2 regions of the Promicromonospora noduliphila genome follow, and region 2 is predicted to be linked to the other one. Evidence: predicted binding sites of a transcription regulator. Region 2 holds the regulator's gene; the other holds the start of a gene.
What was found. Region 2 encodes LexA, which represses DNA repair genes until DNA is damaged. Its sites were predicted from a motif close to TCGAACANNTGTTCGA; they were not measured.

Region 1 (3,431 bases), 1.3 Mb from region 2:
ACCACGAGGAGGATCGCGATGAGGATGAGGAATGTGGGGTCCACTATGGATGGTCCTGTTCGATTGCTGGGTCGGATGTGCTGTGCACGCGCTGGTGCGCACGTACGACGAGGATCCAACCCAGTGTAGTGCCGGGCCTGGATCCTCGGGCTCCCCGGCAGGGGTGCCACCAGGACAACGTCAGGGGTCGAGCAAAGTTCCCTGGTCCGGTATCGCGGTCGGGCTGCCGGGCGCCGGGGCGGGCGGCGTCAGTCCCAGGTGCTCCCAGGCCGCGAGCGTGGCGACGCGGCCGCGCGGGGTGCGGCCGACCAGGCCCTCGCGGACCAGGTACGGCTCGGCGACGGTCTCGACCGTCTCCGCCTCCTCGCCCACGGTCATGGCGAGCGTGGACAGGCCGACGGGCCCGCCCCCGAACCGGGTGCACAGCGCGGTGAGCACGGCGCGGTCGAGCCGGTCCAGGCCGATGAGGTCGACCTCGTAGACCTCGAGGGCCGACTTGGCGGCGTGCAGGTCGAGCCGTCCGTCGCCGCGCACCTGGGCCCAGTCGCGGACGCGGCGCAGGAGCCGGTTGGCGATGCGGGGGGTGCCGCGCGAGCGGCCGGCGATCTCGTGCGCCGCGGCGTGGTCCAGCCGCACGCCGAGCAGCCCGGCGGAGCGCAGGATGACCCGCTCCAGCTCCTGCGGCGAGTAGTAGTCCATGTGCCCGGTGAACCCGAAGCGGTCGCGCAGCGGGGCGGGCAGCAGGCCGGAGCGCGTGGTGGCGCCGACGACCGTGAACCGCGGCAGGGCGAGCGGGATCGCCGAGGCGCCGGCGCCCTTGCCGACCACGACGTCGACCCGGAAGTCCTCCATCGCGACGTAGAGCAGCTCCTCGGCGGGGCGGGCGAGGCGGTGGATCTCGTCGATGAACAGCACGTCCCCCTCCTCCAGGGAGGACAGGACGGCGGCGAGGTCGCCCGCGTGCTGGATGGCCGGGCCGCTGGTGAGCCGCAGGTGCGACTCCAGCTCGCCCGCGATGATCATGGCGAGCGTCGTCTTGCCGAGGCCGGGCGGGCCGGACAGGAGCACGTGGTCGGGCGGGTTGCCGCGCGCGATCGCGGCCTGCAGCACCAGGGAGAGCTGGTCGCGCACGACCCGCTGGCCCACGAAGTCGTCGAGCCGCTTGGGGCGCAGCGCCGCCTCGGCGGCCCGCTCGACCTCGTCGGCGCTCGGCGCGACGATCCGGCCGCCCGCGCCCTCCGTCTCGGTCGAGAGCTCAGCCACGGTGGCCTCCCAGCACGCGCAGCGCCGCGCGCAGGGTCGACGCGACGTCCTCGGCGGCCACGGCCTCGGTCCCCGCCTCGGCGAGCACCTTCGCGACGGCGTCGTCGGCCTGCTTGGCGGGCCAGCCCAGGCCGGTCAGGGCCTCCACCACGCGGTCGGTGTGGTCGCCGGCGGCGGCCGGCGCCGAGCCGGTCGCGGCCTCCGCGGGGCCGGCCGACGGCGGCCCGAGCCGGTCGGCGAGCTCCAGGACTATGCGCTGGGCGCCCTTCTTCCCGATGCCGGGCACGCGGGTCAGCGCGGCGAGGTCCTCGCCCGCGACGGCGCGGCGCAGGGCGTCCGGGGTGTGCACGGCGAGCATCGCGAGCGCCAGGCGCGGCCCGACGCCGGAGACGGTCTGCACCACCTCGAACACGTCGCGTTCGTCGGGGTCGCTGAACCCGTACAGCGTCATCGAGTCCTCGCGGACCACCATGCTCGTGGCGACGCCGGCGCTCTCGCCGACGCGCAGCCCGGCCAGCGTGGTCGGCGTCGCGTGCACCAGGTAGCCGACGCCGCCGACGTCGACCACCGCGCGGTCCAGGCCCACGTGGGCCACGGTCCCCGTCAGCGAGGCGATCACGGGCTCCCCCTCCTTGCGTCCTGGCATGCTTGGCGTCCTGCCGCGGTCGAGCCCGGCGCACCGGGCTCGAACGTCCGTGCGACGAGACTAACAAGGGCCACCCACACGCCCGCGCAGGCCACGCCGTCCCCCGCGGGCATCGTCCGGCGCGGACGGGCTCGGGCCCGAGTGGCCGTCGACCCCGGCGGCCGCCGTCCGGCAGCGCCACGGCCGCAACCTGGTGGCCGGTCAGCGCCGCGGCCGCAGCTTGGCGGCCTGCTCGGCGGCGGCCCAGGCCCGCTGTGCGGGCGTGAGCTCGTGCCGCTCACCGCCCTGCAAGGCGCCAGCCGGGCGCCACAGGTGGGTGAGCGCGAGGGCGAGCGCGTCGGCGGCGTCGGCCGGGCGCGGCGCGTCGTCCAGGTCGAGGATGCGGGTGATCATGGTCGTCACCTGCGCCTTGTCGGCGCGCCCCGACCCGGTCACCGCCGCCTTCACCTCCGACGGCGTGTGCAGCGCGACGGGCACGCCGCGGCGGGCCGCCGCCACCATGGCCAGGCCGGCCGCCTGGGCGGTGCCCATCACCGTGCCGACGTTGTGCTGCGCGAAGACCCGCTCGACCGCCACGACGTCCGGCACGTGCTCGTCCAGCCAGCAATCCAGGCCGTCCGCGATCTTCAGCAGGCGCTGGTCCGTGGACAGGTCCGCGTCCGAGCGGATCACCCCGACCGCGACCATCCGGGCCCGCCGCCCCGGCAGCGAGTCGACGACGCCGACGCCGCACCGGGTCAGGCCGGGATCAACACCGAGAACGCGCACGCGAGAACCTTCTCACGTGCGGTTCCGCTCCCCCGGCAGGCTCGGCGGCCGCGTCCTAGTCCTCGTCGTCGAGGGCCGCCATGACCTCGTCGCTCGCGTCGAAGTTCGCGTAGACGTTCTGCACGTCGTCGCTGTCCTCGAGCGCGTCGATGAGCCGCATGATCTTGCGGGCGCCCTCGACGTCGACCTCGACCTCCATCGAGGGGTGGAAGATCACGTCGGCCGAGTCGTACTCGATGCCGGCCTCCTGGATGGCGGTACGCACCGGCACCAGGTCCGTCGCCTCGCTGAGCACCTCGATGACCTCACCCTGATCGGTGACCTCCTCCGCGCCGGCCTCCAGCGCGGCCAGCATGACATCGTCCTCGGTGACGCCGTCGGTCTTGGGCACGACGACCAGGCCCTTGCGGGAGAACAGGTACGACACCGAGCCCGGGTCCGCCAGGTTGCCGCCGTTGCGGGTGAACGCCAGGCGCACCTCGGAGGCCGCGCGGTTCTTGTTGTCGGTGAGGCACTCCACCAGGACGGCGATGCCGTTGGTGCCGTAACCCTCGTACATGATCGTCTGGTAGTCGACGGCGTCGGCGCCCTCGCCGGAGCCGCGCTTGACCGCACGATCGATGTTGTCGTTGGGGACCGACGACTTCTTCGCCTTCTGGACCGCGTCGAACAGCGTCGGGTTACCGGCCAGATCGCCGCCGCCCGTACGGGCCGCAACCTCGATGTTCTTGATCAGCTTCGCGAAGAGCTTGCC
Region 2 (3,431 bases):
ACCGGAGGCATCCGGTCGCGCCCCGACCGTAAGCGGGCAAACCACCCCCATGCAACATCGCCGCAACATTTGACGGCGATTCGTGGTCCCTGGTCACTCCTCGGGGAGCAGGAGGAGCTCTCCGACCCGGAGCGTGCCCGACGACATCTCGTTCAGCTCCTGCAGCCGCTCGACCGCGTGCCGCACGTCCTCGCCCGGCTTCGCCACCTGCTGCGCGAAGCCCCAGAGGGTCTCCCCCGGCTGCACGGCGTGCACCCGGACCTCCGTCGGTTCGCCAGGGGAGCTCGCGACCGCGGTGGCCCCCCACGTCGCCATCGGCGCGACCAGGAGCATCGCCAGCAGCACCAGCACCACGCGGCCACGCCGGGTGAGCCGCAGGCCCGCCAGGCCGAGCCGGTCGGCGAGCGTCCGCTGTCCGCCGTGCGGGTAGACAGGGGCGACGGCCCGCCGGGGCGCCAGGCGCGGGTACAACGGGATCGCGGGCGGTCCGGACGCCGGAGCGACGGCCGGTCCGGACGCCGACGCGTAGGCCTGTCTGTGGGTCGGGGTGTACTGCCGCAGCGGGATCACGTCCCCCATGGCCCCTCCTCCGAGAGTGTCTGGAACTCATACACGCGTTCGTCGAACGCCCGTACCATTGTGTAGCACGGGACACCGACGATGTCGAGACTCGCTCGAACATTCGTTTGAGCGGAGCGGGTTTGTGACCTAGAGTGGGTTACGCACAGGAGAACATTTGTCGGAATGGGAGGGGCACGGGCATGACGGGACGGGACGGGACCAGCGACACGAGAGCCGTCGACACGGCACTCTCCGGGGTCGCCACGCTGGACGCGCCGGACGACGGGGCGGTCGCCGACGTACACACGATCTCGCCGGCAGACCGCCTCACCGAGCGGCAGCGCCTTGTGCTGGACACGATCCGGCAGTCGTTCGAGACGCGGGGCTACCCGCCGTCGATGCGGGAGATCGGCGAGGCCGTCGGGCTGGCCAGCCCGTCGAGCGTCAAGCACCAGCTCCAGATGCTGGAGAAGAAGGGCTTCCTGCGCCGCGACCCGAACCGGCCGCGCGCCATGGAGCTCGTGGAGCCGCTGGCCGACCAGGTCGACAAGCCGACGCGCGGCGAGATCCACTGGCCCGAGCCGCGGCGCAGCGGCCAGGTCCACTGGGGTAGCTCCGTGCCCGACGACGCCGGCACCCCGCCGCCGTCGTACGTGCCGCTGGTGGGCCGGATCGCGGCCGGTGGGCCCATCCTGGCCGAGCAGGTCGTCGAGGACGTCTTCCCGCTCCCCCGCCAGCTCGTCGGCGACGGCGAGCTGTTCCTGCTCAAGGTCGCCGGTGACTCGATGGTCGACGCCGCGATCTGCGACGGCGACTGGGTGGTCGTGCGGCGCCAGAACGTGGCCGAGCAGGGCGAGATCGTCGCGGCCATGATCGAGGGCGAGGCGACGGTCAAGACCTTCAAGCAGACCGACGGGCACACCTGGCTGCTGCCGCAGAACGCCGCCTACGAGCCCATCCCGGGCGACGAGGCGCAGGTGCTCGGCCGCGTCGTCGCGGTGCTGCGGTCGCTGTAGGTTCTGCTGCCCGGGCGGTTCCTCCGCAGGTCAGGTCTCCGCAAGTCAGGTGTGGAAGACTGCGGGCGAGGAGCTGCCCGGGACGGGGCGGTCAGCACAGGAGGTCTTGGAACGTGACTGAGGTCTGGAGCGAGATCCTGGCCGCCGTGGGCGGTGCGGTCGTGGCAGCGGTGGCGATCGCCATCCTGAACCGGCTGTCGCCCTTCCAGGCGGTGGTCGCGAGCACCGTCATCGGGTTCGGGCTCGTGGCGCTCGGCTGGGTGCTCGATGTCAACGAGCTGGTGATCGCCGCCGTGGCGGTGGTGGCCACCGGCCTCCTCGGCGCGCTGTACATCGCCCTGCGGCCCCGCGGCGGGGCGGGCACCGGCGCGGGCGGCTCGCCGGACCCTGCCGGTAGCTGAGCCGGTAGCTGACCGGCCCCACCACTGCCCGACCAGCCCGTCACTGCCTGACCGGCCCGCCACCGGCGTCCGGCCGCGTCACTGGTACCCGCGGATCTCCTTGAACGCGGCGCTCATCGACGTACGGTCCGCGTCGAAGACGCGGCCGCCGGTGAGCTCGGCGATGCCGTCCACCGCCTCCTGGGCGGCACGCTCGTCGCCGAGCATCACCACGAACGTCGGGATGCCCGTGGTGCCGTAGCCCGCCGACCGGAACTCGGTGCTGAAGTCCTTCAGCGACGCGGGCGGCTCGTTGTTCTCGCCGTCGGTGAGCAGCACTATCGACTGGTAGTAGCCCTCCTCGCCGGCCTGCTGCGCCACCTCGTACGCCCGCAGCAGGCTCTGGTACACGGCGGTACTCCGGCCGTCGGCCGGGAGCGAGCTCACGTACTCGCTGAGCGACCCGAGCTCGGCCGGGTCCGCGTCCGGGTCGTGCAGGTCGAAGGTCTCCGGATCCCCGGGCTCGGAAGCGTACGGGATGACCGTGATCCGCTCACCCTCGCGGAACCGCGTGAAGTCGTCGGCCATGGTGCCGCCGCTGCTCGTCAGGTCGCCGAACGACTGCTTGAGCTGCGCGATCCGCTCGCCCTCCATCGACCGCGAGGTGTCGAGCACGTACACCGTGTGGGCCGGCTGGCGGTAGTCGCGCAGGTAGTTGTCGATCAGGCCCTCAGCGGTGTTCAGGTCACCCGGCAGGGGCACGGCCAGGGGGTCCAGCGCCGACACGGCCTCGTTCGCGAGGACCGTGCTGTCGGAGAACGGGCGCCGGTACGTGGCCGCCGTCAGCTCCTCCTGCGTCTCGTCCTCCCGGAGCCATGCGACCACGCGGTCGTACGCCGCGCGGTCCTGGGCGTTCAGGAGGGTCAGCGGGTAGTCCGCGTAGACGGTCTGCTCGGGGTAGACCGGCACCAGGTCCGGGATCCGGTCCGACTCCCGCAGCGCCACGACCTCGGACTCGTAGTTGACGATGGCGTCGGCCTCGTCCTGGCTGTCCGCGAACTCGGCGCTCAGCCAGCCGGAGCTGCCCGCGGTCTTCACCAGGCCCGAGAACAGGTCGGATACCCGCGCGTCGTCGACGTCCTCGAGGTTGAGCTCGTCGCCGTTGGCGTCGAACGCCGCAGCTACCCCGACGAGCGCGGAGAAGCCCGAGTTCGAGGCCGCCGGGTTGGTCATGAAGAACGACAGCGAGCCGTCGGCGGCCCGGTCGGCGATCTCGCTCCACGGCACGGTCTCGGTGCTCGTCCAGCCGAGCTCCTGGGCAGTGGCTGCCTTCACCCCGAGGACGACGGGCGAGCGCATGGTCTCGCCGCTGGTCGCCACCCACGCGCTCTCCGCACCCTGGTCCAGCGCGGTCTTCTCGTCCCAGAGCAGCTCCATGTAGTGGTTGGACGAGAACCAGGCCAGGTCGCAGCTC

Region 1: the regulator LexA is predicted to act here: its motif matches at 1,949-1,964, upstream of ruvA (Holliday junction branch migration protein RuvA).

What each region holds. Positions count from the first base shown of each region.
Region 1 covers NZ_CM167806.1:2,341,114-2,344,544, reverse strand. The annotation lists gene yajC (preprotein translocase subunit YajC) at 1-44, opposite strand, end outside; gene ruvB (Holliday junction branch migration DNA helicase RuvB) at 181-1,263, opposite strand; gene ruvA (Holliday junction branch migration protein RuvA) at 1,256-1,882, opposite strand; gene ruvC (crossover junction endodeoxyribonuclease RuvC) at 2,111-2,677, opposite strand; gene AC0QU1_RS10300 (YebC/PmpR family DNA-binding transcriptional regulator) at 2,733-3,431, opposite strand, start outside.
Region 2 covers NZ_CM167806.1:3,659,440-3,662,870, forward strand. The annotation lists gene AC0QU1_RS16090 (LysM peptidoglycan-binding domain-containing protein) at 94-579, opposite strand; gene lexA (transcriptional repressor LexA) at 762-1,577, shown strand; gene AC0QU1_RS16100 (hypothetical protein) at 1,691-1,978, shown strand; gene AC0QU1_RS16105 (vWA domain-containing protein) at 2,057-3,431, opposite strand, start outside.